DNA from 2 places in the Micromonospora sp. M42 genome. Region 2 is predicted to be linked to the other one. Evidence: riboswitches for the same ligand, from Rfam matches in the RefSeq annotation. Region 2 holds a riboswitch; the other holds the start of a gene.
The links. A riboswitch is a leader RNA that binds a small molecule or an ion and turns the genes downstream of it on or off. The one in region 2 is predicted to bind cobalamin.
Positions count from the first base shown of each region.

Region 1: linked by a shared signal. The riboswitch ahead of MCBG_RS11105 (ABC transporter substrate-binding protein) and the one ahead of MCBG_RS01835 (ribonucleoside-diphosphate reductase subunit alpha) in region 2 are both predicted to bind cobalamin.

Region 1 is NZ_KK037233.1:2,453,227-2,460,665, forward strand. It holds gene MCBG_RS11095 (ABC transporter ATP-binding protein) at 1-645, opposite strand, end outside; gene MCBG_RS11100 (FecCD family ABC transporter permease) at 645-1,664, opposite strand; gene MCBG_RS11105 (ABC transporter substrate-binding protein) at 1,709-2,692, opposite strand; cobalamin riboswitch at 2,734-2,918, opposite strand; partial or broken gene MCBG_RS31690 (MFS transporter) at 3,507-3,746, shown strand; gene MCBG_RS11115 (N-acetylmuramoyl-L-alanine amidase) at 3,971-6,043, opposite strand; gene MCBG_RS11120 (FG-GAP repeat domain-containing protein) at 6,064-7,439, opposite strand, start outside.
Region 2 is NZ_KK037233.1:493,396-500,834, forward strand. It holds gene MCBG_RS01820 (condensation domain-containing protein) at 1-846, shown strand, start outside; gene MCBG_RS01825 (MFS transporter) at 885-2,120, shown strand; gene MCBG_RS01830 (ribonucleotide-diphosphate reductase subunit beta) at 2,142-3,170, opposite strand; gene MCBG_RS01835 (ribonucleoside-diphosphate reductase subunit alpha) at 3,161-5,557, opposite strand; cobalamin riboswitch at 5,670-5,886, opposite strand; gene MCBG_RS01840 (PrsW family glutamic-type intramembrane protease) at 6,007-6,834, shown strand; gene MCBG_RS01845 (LysE family translocator) at 6,870-7,439, opposite strand, start outside.

The DNA of each region.
Region 1 (7,439 bases), 2.0 Mb from region 2:
CGCGGCGACGACCCGGCCGTGGTGCAGTACGACGACGGTGTCGCAGAACATGACGGCCAGGTTGAGGTCGTGCAGCGCGGCGAGGGCGGTGACCTGCGATCGGCGGACCAGGTGCAGCAGCTGAAGCTGGTGGCCGATGTCGAGGTGGTTGGTGGGTTCGTCGAGCAGCAGCAGTTCCGGCTCCTGGGCCAGCGCGCGGGCGAGCTGGACGCGCTGGCGTTCCCCACCGGACAGGGTCTGCCACTTACGGTCGGCGAACCCGGCCAGGTCGACCCGGCCCAGTGCCTCGACCGCGGCGGCATGGTCGCAGCCGGTGTCGGACCAGCGGGTCCGGCGGTGCGGGATGCGGCCGAGCAGGACCACGTCGCGGACGGTCAGGTCGAGGTCGGTCTCGGCGTGCTGGGCCAGCAACGCGATGCGCCGGGCCAGGGCAAGGCGCCGCAGCCGAGTCACGTCGTCGCCTGCGAGTGTGATGTTGCCGGTATCCGGGCGCACCAGGGCGGCGACGGCCCGCAGCAGGGTGGTCTTGCCGGAGCCGTTCGGGCCGAGCAGCCCGACCAGGCTGCCCGCCGGGACGGTGCCGGTGACGTGGTCGAGGATGCGGGCGGCGGGCACCGCCCACGAGACGTCGGAGATCTGAAGCATCAGCCGCGTACCTCCCGGCGGCGCAGGATCAGGAAGAACGCCGGCACCCCGACCAGTGCCGTCAGCACCCCGACCGGCAGCTCACGCGGTTCGAAGACGGTGCGGGCGGCGGTGTCGACCCAGGTCAGGAAGATGGCGCCGGCGAGCACGGCGACCGGTAGCAGCCGCCGGTGGTCCGGTCCGGTGATCAGGCGGGCGGCGTGTGGGAGGATCAGCCCGACGAACCCGATCGCGCCGCTGACCGCGACCAGCACGGCGGTCAGCAGGGCGGTGCCGACCAGCAGCAGCCACCGCAGCCGGTTCACCTCGACGCCGAGGCTCGCGGCGGCCTCCTCACCGAAGGCGAAGGCGTTGAGGGTACGGGCGTGCCAGCCGACCACCGCCAGCACCACGACCAGCACCGGTACCGCCCAGCCCAGGGCCGTCCAGTCGGCGCGGGCCATCGACCCGGACAGCCAGAACGTGATGCTCTGCGTGGCGTGCGGGTCGGCCACCCAGATGATCACGAAAGAGGTCAGTGCCGCGCACAGTTGTCCCACCGCGACCCCGGTCAGCACCACGCGCGTCGGCGACAATGCCCCGAACCTCCCGGCCAGGCCCACGACCAGCAGGAACGCGACAAGGGCACCGAGGAAGGCGCCGCCGGTCAGCGCGGCTACGCCACTACCGATGCCGGCCACGACCACCAGGACCGCGCCCAGCGACGCCCCTGAGGAGACCCCGAGCAGGTACGGGTCCGCCAGGGGATTGCGGGTGACGGTCTGCATGACCGCACCGGCCGCGGCCAGGCCCGCCCCCACCGTGGCGGCGCCGAGAACCCGGGGCAAACGTAGGTCCCAGACGATGTGGTCGCGCAGCAGCGGCACGTCCGAGTTCGCGAGTCCCAGGTGGCCGGCGACGACCGTCCACACCGTCCCGACAGTCAGGTCGGCCGGGCCGATGGTGACCGCGACGGCCACCGACAGCACCAGACCGGCGACCAGAGCCAGCACGAGCGCGGCCAGGCCGACCGCCCGCACCGGGCGGTGGGTGCGCACCGGGGCGGGCCGGGTGGTGACGGCGGTCAGCTCGGGGCCCCGGACGGCAGCGCGGCGATGCCCTGGGCGAGGGCTTCGACGCCGAGGACGTTGCGGACACCGGCCGTGGTTGACGAGAACGGGATCACCACGTACCACTGCTGTTTGACCGCGGGCAGGTCCTTGAGGGTGCGGTGCCCGGCGAGGAAGGTCTTCTTCTGCGCGGCGGGATCCCAGCTCGCGTCGACGAGCACGATGACCTCGGGGTTGCGGTCGGTGACGGTCTCCCAGCTTGTGTCGCCCCAGCTGCCGGTGAGGTCGGCGAAGGCGTTGGTGACCCCGGCCGCCGACATGATCATGTTGGGGGCGCCGCAGCAGGCGCCGACGCTCGGGGCGTCGCTGCCGCCGTCCCACCACATGACCTTCACGTTGCGGGCGGTGCCTGCGGCCGTGGCGATGCGGCCCTCGTGGTCGGCGATCAGCTTCTCGCCGCGGTCGCTCACCCCGAAGATCACCGCGAGCTCGCGGATCTCGGTGAACACGTCGCCGATGGCGAGCTTCGCCTGCCGGGTCTGCGCCGGGCACCCGGCAGGGGAGATGTAGGTGCCGACGCCGAGTTTCTGCCAGTCGGCGCGGTCACCGACCCCCTCGTCACCGAACGCGCTGTTGTACGACGCGTACACGAAATCGGGTTCAGCCTCGAGCAGCTTCTCCTTGGTCGGGTACTCCTTGGCCAGCACCGGGATCTTCGCGTAGGCGTCCGCGTAGGCGGGCAGGATCGCGTCGTCGAGGTAGGCCGTGCCGATCATCCGATCTTGCAGGCCCAGGGCCAGCATGATCTCCGTGGCGGCCTGGTTCATGGTGACGACCCGCATCGGTGGCGCCGCGATGGTCACCGGGGTGCCGCAGTTGGTCACCGCGACCGGTCCAGCGGACACCGCCGGTGGTGCGGCAGCAGGCTTGGCATCGGCGCCGCAGCCGGTGAGCAGCACAGTGGACAGCAACAACGGCGCGGCAACGCGCCAGGGCATGGGGAACCGCACAGCGGGACCGCCTTCCAACACCTCGTGGACGGGGACGAACGTGCCGTGGCCGGTCTCCTGGCTGACGGGACAAGCAACCGCCGGCCGGCCTTCCCAGGCATCTCTGCCCAGTGACCTCGCGAAACGACGAGGGCCGACGGTCTCCCGATCACAGTGGCGAGGGCCGCGCCGGCATCACACCGGCTTCCCGAACACCACGGCGTCCCCACCATAACGGCCCGCGCTCGCCGCGGATCCGGTCCGGGCACCCGCTGTGGGAAATCCGACGCGCCGGACCGGCCTCGGCGTGGCTGTCGGCCCGCAACCCATCCGGCTCCTTTCTCGTGCGCGGTGGCTGGGCGAGGGCACGTGATCGACAGTGAGCGCCGTGGCTGAGGCTGAGCAGCAATACGTGAGCGCAGGTGCGAGGCCACGTCCGCCGGCGACCGGCTCCTCGGTCGTGGGCATGAGGCCGGCGATGCAGACGTCGAAGAGCTCGACGAGCGAGCACGGTACTTCGCGATCTGGATCGCCATCCGACCTGCGTTGCCGACGGCGCCGAGGACAAGGACGCGCTGGCCCGCGGTGAAGTTGATGCGGCGCGTCAGCGCGATCCAGGATGACATCGCCCGGGTTCATGGCGGTGGCGATCCGCACCGGGTCCACGCCGTCGGGTAGAACCACGCTGCGCGAGGGTCGATCAGGGTGCGTTCGGCGAAGGTTCCAAGGGGCGTATCGTGCAGGACCACGCAGCGGACGTTGCCCTTCTCGCCGCGTACCACGCCGTCCACGCCGGGGACGAGCGGGAAGATGTTGTTGCTGGTCCCCGGCGATCGGCATCTGGGCGGCGACCAGTGCGCTGGGCTTCGCCGCCGGGCCGCCGATCGGCGGACTCGTCCTGGCTCACCTGCCCTGGGGTGCGATCTTCCTGGTGAACGTCCCGATCGTGGTGATCTGCCTGCTCGCCGGCCGGATACTGGTCCCGGAATCGCGGGACCCGACCGGTGGGCGTCTCGACCTGGGCGGGGCGACGCTGTCCACCGCCGGCCTGACCGCGATCGTCTCCCCGGGTTCCGCCCACGTCCCCGCCGGTCAGGTGGCCAGGCGCAGGTGACGCCGCTGCCGCAGCCGCACCGCGACAGCCCGCCACGACCAGCAACGTGAGCGCGGCAGCGAAGGCCAGCCCGTCGGTCAGGCCTGCCTCCAGCTCGCGCAACGTGGTGGAGCGGTAGGTGGACGGCGAGCGACGCCGGTCCCGATCCGGGCCGGCGTCGCTCGCCGTCGGGCTCAGAGTGTGGTTTCGCTGGTGAGGCCGAAGTAGTCGTGCCATTTGGTGCTGGGGGCGAATGTGGTGCCGGTGGAGAGTGCGACGTAGATGTCGTTGGTGGTGCCTTTGGTGAAGACGATGAGGTCGTCTTTGCCGTCGCCGTTGGCGTCGGCGAGGTAGGGGAACTCGCCGGTTAGGCAGAAGAAGTCGTGCCACTTGATCGTGGTTCCGGCGAAGGTGGTGCCGGTGGAGGTGGCGGCGTAGACGTCGGCGTCGGTGTTGCAGGTGAAGGTGACGATGTCGTCGCGGCCGTCGCCGTTGATGTCGCCCACCCGGGGCTGCTCGGCGCCGACGGCGAACAGGTCGTGCCATTTCTGCGGTGCCCCGAAGCCGTTGCCGGTGGACAGGGCGACGATGACGTCGGCAGCGGTGGCGGGGCCTTGGGTGAAGGTGATGAGGTCGTCGCGGCCGTCGCCGTTGACGTCGCCGAGGGCGGGGAACTCCCCGGCGATGGAGAAGTAGTCGTGCCATTTCACGGCGGTGCCGGTGAAGGAGGTGCCGGTGGACAGGGCGACGTAGACGTCGGCGTCGGTGTCGTGGGTGAAGGTGATGAGGTCGTCGCGGCCGTCGCCGTTGACGTCGCCGACGGCGGGGACTTCGGTGCCGGGGGCGAACCAGTCGTGCCATTTCGCGGATGCGGCGAAGGATGTGCCGGTGGACAGGGCGACGTGGACGTCGGCGGTGGTGCCGTGGGTGAACACGATGGCGTCGTCGCGTCCGTCGCCGTTGACGTCTCCGGTCAGGGGGGTCTCTCCGGACAGGGCGAACCAGTCGTGCCACTTCACCGACGTGCCCGCGAACGACGAACCCGTCGACGTGGCCACATACGCGTCGGCCAGCGCACCGTGGGTGAACGCGACCACGTCATCCCGGCCGTCACCGGTGAAATCCGTCGGCGAACCACCGAAATAGCGGGCGGTCGGGCCCCCGCCACCCTGGTTCACCAGCGAGAGGTAGTAGTTCCAGTTCCAGTTCGGTCCCGGGTCGGTGTGGTCGTTGCCCGGGATCTCGTTGTGCCCCTTGATGCCGGTGCGGTTCTTCGGGATGCCGTACTTGTCGCACAGGTAACGGGTAAGCGCGGCCGAGGAACGGTACATCGCGTCGGTGAACCAGGCCGGGTTGTCGACGTACCCCTCGTGCTCGATGCCGACGCCGTACGCGTTGCCCGACCGGGCGTGGTAAGCGGTGTCGCCCTCGCGGACCATCTGAGTGATCTCGCCGGTGCTGGACTTCACCACGTAGTGGGCGCTGACCCCGGCCGACGGGTTCTGGAACCAGCTGATCGTACCGGCGTACGACCCCTGGGTGACATGGAGAATCACAGTGGTGATCCGGCGGGGCCGCCCCACGCCGTAGTTCGCTCCGTTGGCAGCCACCCACCGCGCCGGCGGGTACTCGGGCACGGCGGCGGCGAGCGTACGGGACGCGGTGCCGGCGGGCGCCACGGCGGCGTAGCGACCCCGCTCTGGCTCGACCCGGTGCGCCCGGACCGGCACCGCGCCCGGGATGCCCTGCTGCACCAGCTCGTAGATCCCGTCCGCGTACAGGCGTGCGGTGGCGTCGTCGGCCGCGTCGCCGTACCGCGCCACCACCGGGTACCAGGCGGTCACCCGGTCCCGATCCCGCGCGGTCAGCCCCTCGGCGTCGGCCAGCTCGCGCAGCACGGCCGCACCGCCGCGGATGTTCGCCGGCGTGGCGGTCTTCAGGCGCGCGACCGGCTCGCCGGTCAACTTCGCTGCCCGTTCCAGGCTGTGCTGGGCGGGGTTGCTGACCAGGTGCATCACCCCGTAGCCGTTCGCCTGGCTCGGCTTGCCGCCGTGCGCGTCGAGGCGGGACTCGCCGTAGCCGACCGCGACCAGGACGTCCCGAGGTACGTCGTACTCCTGCGCCGCCCGCACGAACGCGGCGTCCAGCGCGGTCCGGCCCGGCGGCGTCGCGGACACCGGCGCGGGCTGCACCGCGATCCCGCCGGCGAGCGCCGCGGCCAGCAGGGCGACGCCGGTGCGTCGCCGTCTCCGTCGTGTTCCGGCCACGGGGGCCTCCCATCCTGGTGTCACAGCGTCACCTCACCGGTGAGCCCGAAGTAGTCGTGCCACTTGCTGCTGGCACCGAAGGTGGTGCCGGTGGACAGGGCGACGTAGACGTCGTTCGTGGCGCCCTTGGTGAAGACGATGAGGTCGTCCTTGCCGTCGCCGTTCGCGTCGCCCAGGTAGGGGAACTCGCCCGGCAGGCAGAAGAAGTCGTGCCACTTGACGGTGGTGCCGGCGAAGCCGGTGCCGGTGGAGGTGGCGACGTAGACGTCGGCGTCGGCGTCGGCGTCGGCGTCGGCGTTGCAGGTGAACGTGACGACGTCGTCCTTGCCGTCGCCGTTGACGTCCCCCACCCGCGGCTGCTCGGCACCCACGGCGAACAGGTCGTGCCACTTCTGCGGCGCCCCGAACGACGTGCCGGTGGACAGCGACACGATCACGTCCGCCGCTGACGCGGGGCCCTGGGTGAAGGTGATGATGTCGTCCTTGCCGTCGCCGTTGACGTCGCCCAGGGCGGGGAACTCCCCGGCGATGGAGAAGTAGTCGTGCCACTTCACCGCCGTGCCCGAGAACGACGACCCGGTTGACAGCGCCACGTAGACGTCCGCCGTCGCGTTGTGCGTGAACGCGACGATGTCGTCCCTGCCGTCGCCGTTGACGTCACCGACGGCGGCGATCTCCGCACCGGGGGCGAACCAGTCGTGCCACCGGCCCGGCGACGTGAACGCCGACCCGTTCGACAGCGCCACGTACACGTCGCCGGTGTTGCCGTGCGCGAACGTGACGATGTCGTCGCGGCCGTCACCGTTGACGTCGCCCGTCGACGCGGTCTCCCCGCCGATGGAGAAGAAGTCGTTCCACTTCCCCGACGTTCCGGCGAAGCCGGTTCCGGTCGACGTGCTCGCGTACACGTCGGCGGAGGCGTTCTGGGTGAAGGTGAGGATGTCGTCGCGGCCGTCACCGTTCACGTCCGTCGACGAGCCGCCTGCCATGCCGTGGGTACGCGCCGCCTGGTTGAGCAGCGTGCGCGCGGTCCCCGCCACCTGGTCGTACCGGTCGGGGAAGCCCGATCGCTGGACGCACTGGGCGACCTGGCCCGCCGTGTAGCCGGGGTTGTTGCGGTCGCAGGTGATCGCACGCGTGACGTACTGCGTGGTGGCGTAGACCGGGTCCATGATCTGCTCCGGCGTGCCCCAGCCGTAGTCCCAGCGCTGCTGGAACACGCCCAGGCTGGACTTGTCGCCGCAGGGCAGGTTGTTCATGTGGGACTCGACCCAGCCCGCCTCGAAGGTGGAGAGCATGACCTTGTCGTTGACGTTGTACGACCGGGCCACCCGGTAGACGATCACGGTGACGGCGGGGTCGTGGGTGGCCGGGACGGACGGGCAGGCGAGCGTGC
Region 2 (7,439 bases):
CCGGGCCGCGTACTGGCGGGACCGGCTGCGGCCGGTGGAGCCGTACCAGCTCTTCCCGGCGTCGCCGCCGGCGCCGGACGTCGCGCTCAGCGCCGAGGTGGCCACCCGCTTCGCGTTCCCGCCCGAGATCACCGCGCGCTGCGCCCGGCCGCACGGCGGGCCCGCACCAGCCCGTACGTGCTGCTGCTCGCCGCGTACCTGGTGCTGCTGTCGCGGCGGGCCGGCCGGTCCCGGGTGGTGCTGGGCACCACCACGCTGGGCCGGGAGAGCCCGCTGTCCCGGCAGCTCGTCGGGCAGTTCACCAACAACGTCTACCTGCCGGTCGACGTTGCGCCGGACGCGCCGATGAGCGCTGTGGTCGGCGCCGCGCACGCCTCGCTGGCCGGGGCCGTCGCGCACGCCACCGCGTACCACCGGCTGGCCCGGGCGGTCCGTCCCGGCTTCGCGGCGATCCGCCCCTGGCCGGACAACCACCTGTTCGACGCCTGGTTCCAGTCCGCCGCGTCGGCGTCGCCGGTGCTGCACTGCCCGGATCTGCGGGTGGAGCCGGTCGACATCACCGCCCGGGCCGCGCCCGGCACCCCGCCGCCGGTGGTCGCCGCCGACGTGCCGCCCGAGTGTCTGCCCGTCTGGGTCAAGCGGGGTTCACCGATCGTCGTGGTGGACGACGACCGGGCCGGCGGCGTGGTGATCCGCAACCGGGGTGTCTTCGGCGACGACCTGGTACGCGGGCTGATCGACGACTACGTCGCGGTGGTCTCGGCGCTCGTCACCGACCCCGGCACCACACCGGAACGGGTACGCCTTCCTGACGGTGCGTGCTTCCTCGACCACGCGATCGGGTAGGAGTTCCGACGGACCGATCCCAGAGAGGTACGACGACCATGACGGACACCTCGACGAACCAGCACACGACGGAGCAGCCCGCGCCGCCGGTGCCCCGCTCGGCCGTACGGGCCCGCTGGTCGGTGGCGCTGCTCTTCGTCATCATGGGCCTGGCCATCGGCGGGTGGTCGGCCCGCGTGCCGGAGGTGCGGGACGCGGTAGGGGTCGGCAACACCGGCTGGGGCCTGGCGAACATCGCCACGAACGCGGGGGAGCTGGTCTCCCTGGTCGTGGTGGCGGTGCTGATCAGCCGGATCAACACCCGCCGGCTGGCGCTGGCCGGGGCCGCGCTGATCCTGCTCAACGCGCCGCTGCTGGCCGCGTCCACCACTGTGGTGGCGCTGGTCGGCGGCCTCGCGGTCTGGGGCTTCGCGGCGAACCTGCTGGCCACGCCGATGAACGCCCAGTCGGTCGAGGTGCAGAAGCGGTACGGGCGGCCCATCCTGTCCACGTTCCACGCGGGCTTCAGCATCGGCATGCTGGTCGGCGGCCTCTGCGGCACCGGGGCCGCGGCGATCGGGATGTCGCCGTCGGCGCAGATGGCCGTCACCAGTGTCCTGCTGGGCGCGCTGCTGATCGGCACGCACCGCTGGCTGCCCGACACGCCCCGCCAGGAGACCAAGGACGGCGAGGCGCGGCGCCGGCTGCGTGACCGGTTCACCCCGCAACTGCTGCTGCTCGCGGTGATCGCCTTCCTCGCCTCGTTCATCGAGATGGCCGGCGCCCAGTGGAGCGCGCTGTACGCGACCGAGGTGGCCGGCGCCACGGCGGTGCTCGCCGCGGCCACGTACACCTGTCTCTCGCTGGCCGCGACCGTCGCCCGGCTGTTCGGCGACCGGCTGGCCGGCCGGGTCGGGCGGATCCGCTTCGTCCGGCTGTCCGCGCTGGTCGCGACGGCCGGCGTGGCGCTGCCGGTGGCGTACCCCCATCCGGCGGCGGTGATGGCCGGGTTCGGACTGCTCGGGTTCGGCCTGGCGTGCGTGACCCCGACGGTGCTCGGCTTCGCCGGTGAGCAGCCGGGCCTCACGTCCGGCGAGGGCGTCTCCGTGGTGGCGATGGGCCAGTGGCCGGGCGCGCTGCTCGCGGCGCCGGTGATCGGCCTGCTCGCCGGCGCGCTGGACCTGCGTACCGCGTTCGTGGTGGTGGCCGTGCTGGCGCTCGCCGTGGTGGCGTTGATCGGGCGGGTGCGGGCGGCGGCGCTGCCCGGCGAGAGCCCGGCCCCGCCCCGGCCGTGACGGCCGGGGCGGGGGCGGCGGTCAGAAGTCGTCGTCGAACGTGACGCTGCCGGTCACCCCGACCTGGTACGCCGACACCCGCCGCTCGAAGAAGTTGGACAGCTCCTGCACGTCCTGCAACTCCATGAACGCGAACGGGTTGGCGCTGCCGTACATCGGGGCGATGCCGAGCACCGCCAGGCGCCGGTCGGCCACGTGCTGGAGGTACTCGCGCATGTCGGCCAGCGACATCCCCGGCACGCCCTGGCCCAGCAGGTCCGCGGCGAAGCTCACCTCGCACTCCACCGCCTCGGCCAGCATCTCCTTCACCTGCTTCTCCATCTCGGCGTCGAACAGGTCCGGTTCCTCGGCGCGTACGGTCTCCACCACGTCGAACGCGAACGCCATGTGCATGGACTCGTCCCGGAACACCCAGTTGGTGCCGGAGGCCAGCCCGTTGAGCAGGCCCCGGGACCGCAGGAAGTAGACGTAGGCGAACGCGCCGTAGAAGAACAGGCCCTCGATGCACGCGGCGAAGCAGATCAGGTTGAGCAGGAACGCCCGCCGGTCGTCGCGGGTCCGCAGCTCGCGCAGCTCGAAGATCGAGTCGATCCACCGGAAGCAGAACTCGGCCTTGCGGGCGATCGACGGGATGTTCTCCACCGCGGCGAACGCGGCGAACCGTTCCTTCTCGTCCGGCACGTACGTGTCGAGCAGGTTCAGGTAGAACTGGACGTGCACCGCCTCCTCGAACAGCTGCCGGGACAGGTAGAGCCGGCCCTCGGGCGAGTTGACGTGCTGGTAGAGGTTGAGCACCAGGTTGTTGGCGACGATCGTGTCGCCGGTGGCGAAGAACGCCACCAGCCGCGACACCAGGTGCCGTTCGGCGGGGGACAGCTTCGCCAGGTCGGCGAGGTCCGAGTGCAGGTCCACCTCCTCGACCGTCCAGGTGTTCCTGATCGCGTCCTTGAACCGGTCGAAGAAGCGCGGGTAGCGCATCGGCCGCAGGGTCAGGTCCATGCCGGGGTCGAGCAGCATGTGCCGGGTCGGTGCGGTGGTGGTCACTGGCATGCCTCGCAGCTCTCGGGGTTCTCCAGGGAACAGGCCAGCGCCTCGTCGTCGCTCACGGCGGAGACCACGCCGGGCACCGGGGCGGGCACCGGGGCGACGGTGGCCTGCTGGATGCGGGTGGCGGGACGGGAACGCAGGTAGTAGGTGGTCTTCAGCCCGGCCTTCCAGGCGTACAGGTACATCGAGGACAGCTTGCCGATGGTCGGCGCGCTCAGGAACAGGTTGAGCGACTGGGACTGGTCGACGAACGGCGCCCGCGCGGCGGCCAGGTCGATCAGCGCCCGCTGCGGCAGCTCCCAGGCGGTGCGGAACAGCTCCCGCACCGGCGCGGGCAGCTCGGTGATGTCCTGCACCGAGCCCTCGGCCCGCTTGATCCGGTCGCGGACCTGCGGCGTCCACAGTCCGCGGGCCTTCAGCTCCCGCACCAGGTACGTGTTGACCTGGAGGAACTCCCCGGACATCGTCTCGCGCTTGAACAGGTTGGACACCTGCGGCTCCACGCACTCGTAGCAGCCGGCGATGGAGGCGATGGTGGCGGTCGGTGCGATCGCCACCAGCAGCGAGTTGCGCAGCCCGCCTGCGGCGATCCGCTCGCGCAGCGCCGCCCACCGTCCGGCCTGCGCCGGCTCCGCGCCCCACAGGTCCGGGTGCAGGTCACCCTTCGCGGCCCGGGTCTGCGGGTACGCCGGATGCGGCCCGAACTGCTCGGCCAGCCCGGCGGAGGTCTCCAGCGCGGTCAGCAGGATCTCCTCCTGCACCCGGGTGGACAGCTCCTTCGCCTCGGGGGAGTCGAACGGCAGGCGCAGCGTGAAGAACGCGTCCTGCAACCCCATCAGGCCGAGCCCGACCGGCCGCCAGCGCGGGTTCGACGCCGCCGCCTGCTCGGCCGGGTAGTAGTTGATGTCGATCACCCGGTCGAGGAACACCACAGCGGTGCGGACCGTGGCGCGCAGCCGCTCCCAGTCCACCCCGTCGGCGGTGACGTGGGCGCCGAGGTTCACCGAGCCGAGGTTGCACACCGCCGTCTCGGCGTCGTCGTTCACCTCCAGGATCTCGGTGCACAGGTTGGACAGGTGGATCACGTTGCCCGGCTCACCGGTCTGGTTGGACAGCCGGTTCGCGGCGTCCTTGAACGTCATCCAGCCGTTGCCGGTCTGCGCGAGCGTGCGCATCATCCGCCCGTACAGGTCCCGGGCCCGTACCGTGCGGACCGCGTTCTTCTCCGCCGCCCGGTACGCGGCGTCGAACGCCTCCCCGTACAGGTCGGGCAGCTCCGGGGCGTCCGACGGATCGACGAGCGACCACTCGCCGTCGGCCTCGACCCGGCGCATGAACTCGTCCGGGATCCAGTTGGCCAGGTTGAGGTTGTGCGTACGCCGGGACTCCTCGCCGGTGTTGTCCCGCAGCTCCAGGAACTCCTCCACGTCCGGGTGCCACGGCTCCAGGTAGACGCAGGCCGCGCCCTTGCGCCGGCCGCCCTGGTTGACCGCGGCCACCCCGGCGTCGAGCGTCTTGAGGAACGGCACGATGCCGTTGGACCGGCCGTTCGTGCCCCGGATCAGCGCGCCCCGGCCGCGCACCCGCGACCAGGCGATGCCGATACCGCCGGAGAACTTCGACAGCTTCGCCACCTGGTGGTAGCGCTCGTAGATCGAGTCCAGCTCGTCGCGCGGCGAGTCGACCAGGAAGCACGACGACATCTGGGTGTGCCGGGTGCCGGAGTTGAACAGCGTGGGGGAGCTGGGCAGATAGGCCAGGCTGGACATCAGCCGGTAGAAGCCGACCGCCTCGCCCGGGGTGCGGGACAGCCCGCAGGCCACCCGCAGCAGCCAGTACTGCGGCGTCTCCACCACCAGCCGCGACTGCGGGTGCCGCAGCAGGTAGCGGTCGGCCACGGTACGCAGTCCGAAGTACTCGAACCGCCTGTCGCCGTCCGGGTCCACGGCGTCGTCGAGCTTGCGGGCGTGCCGGGCGACGAACGCGGCCGTCTCGTCGCCGATCAGCCCCAGCCCGTGCGCGTACGCGATCGACTGGCTGAAGCTCGCCACGCCCTGACCGCGGACCTCCTTGTCCACGTACGCGGCCAGCAGCCTTGCCGCCAGCTTCGAGTACTGCGGCTCCTCGCCGATCAGCTCCGCCGCGGTCTGGATCGACAGCCGGTCCAGCTCGGCGGTGGTCGCCCCGTCGTAGAGCCCGCTGATCGTCTTGGTGGCCACCCGCAGCGGGTCCACCTCGTCCAGGTCGGCGACCCAGCGTTCGACCGCCCGGACGATCTTGCCGACGTCCACCGGCTCGGTGTCGCCGTCCCGTTTGCGTACCCGCATCGCCGGCCGGCGGGCCTCGGACCCGCCGCCGGTGGCCGGCGGGCTTTCCTGCACGACAGTCATGACCTCTCCTCGCTGTCACCGTCTGGAGACGGCGGGAGACGCCAACGGGCACGGCGCGGCCGGCCCGGCTGCTGGCGTCGGTCGTCCCGCGCGACCTCCGGCCGCCGTACGCGGAGGCGCACGGCGCGCTGGCAGGTCTTCGGACTCGCGGGCCCGACCGGGGTCGCCGGTCGCCTACCGGCCGTCGCTTCCCAGGCCGGTGGCCCAGTGCTGTTGACGGCTGTCGTTCCCACTCACCGCTGCGGGGCAGTCCCGGATTTCCACCGGGTTCCCTCTTGCCTCGGCCCCGCCCCGGAGGGCTCGGCCGAACCAGCTGCGGCACCACCATATATGGCGGTGGGGGCGGTTGGGCAACACCAGATGTCGTGTCGGGCGTGTCGCATGGATCTCACTGTCCACAGTGCCTACCCCCGATGCCGGCGCTCGCCGCCGGGCGCGATACTCGGCGTATGGGGAATACCGGACGCCGCTGGGCGTGGGTGGCGGTCCTGCTCGTCGGCGTCGGGCTTCACCTGCTGGTGCTGGAGACACTGTCCGGCACCGGCACCGTCACGTTCGTACCGGCGCTGATCGTGCTCGGCGCGTGCGTCGCGCCCGCCACGTTCCTGGCCTTCGCCCAGGGGCGGCCGGCCCGCCGCCCGGTCCCCGGCTCCGTCGTCGGCGTCGCCGCGCTTCTCGGCGGCGTGGTCGGCGTGGTCGCCGCCGGCTGGCTGGAGTACGGCACGCTGCACCGCCTCGGCGTCCTGCCGATGGCGCTCGTCGGCCTGGCCGAGGAGACCGCGAAGCTGATCGTGCCGGCCGGCATCCTGCTGCTGTGGCGGCGGCACCGGTCACCGGCGCAGGGCCTGGTGATCGGCGTGGCCTCCGGCGCCGGGTTCGCCGCGCTGGAGACCATGGGGTACGCGTTCGCCGCGTTCGTCGGGTCGGAGGGCAACCTCGGCGCCGTCGAGCGGACGCTGCTGGTTCGCGGTCTCACCGCGCCCGCCGCGCACCTGGCCTGGACCGGGCTGACCGCCGCCGCGTTGTTCACGTTCGCCGCCGCGCCCGGCGGCCGGAGACTGGCGGCGTTCCTGCTCACCTTCGCCGCCGCCGTCACGCTGCACACCTGCTGGGACACGTTCGGCACGCAGCCCGCGTACGTGTTCATCGGCGGTGTGTCGCTGGGCTGGGTGCTGCTGCGCCTGCACCTGGACCGCGAGCGGCCCGCCGCCCCGCCCCGGGCGCCGGAGCGTGATCCTCACCAGCTCGCCGAGGTGGCGGGGTCGGAGCCCTCCTGATGCCGCCATCTCGGCGAGCTGGAGTCGAGCAAGCGTCAGCCGGCGGCCAGCCGGACACCGAGCGCGACGAAGGCGACAGCGCAGAGCCGGTCGACCCGCCGCGACCAGCGGCTGTCGCCCCAGCGGCGGGCGAACCGCCCGGCGCCCACGCCGAGAGCCAGGTCCACGGTGAGCTGCACCGCGACGAACAGCGCGCCGAGCAGCACCAGCTGTGCCGCCACCGGGCCCGCGTCGGGCCGGACGAACTGCGGCAGGAACGCCACGCTGAACAGGATCATCTTCGGGTTGAGCAGGTTCGTGAGCAGCCCGCGCCGGAACGCCCGCCCGGCGCCGCCGCCGTCCGCCCCGTCCGCCGCGACGCCGGGCCGGCCCGTGCCGCGCAGCGCCCGCAGGCCCAGCACGATCAGGTACGCCGCACCGGCCCACCGGATCGCGGTGAACAGCACCGGGGACGCGGCGATCACGGTGGCGAGTCCGGCCACCACGGCGGCGACGTGCACCGCCTCCCCGGCCGCGACCCCGAGCGCCGCCACCGCCCCGGCCCGCGCGCCGTACCGGGTGGCGTTGGCGAGCACGAACATCATGTCCGGCCCGGGGGTGAGCAT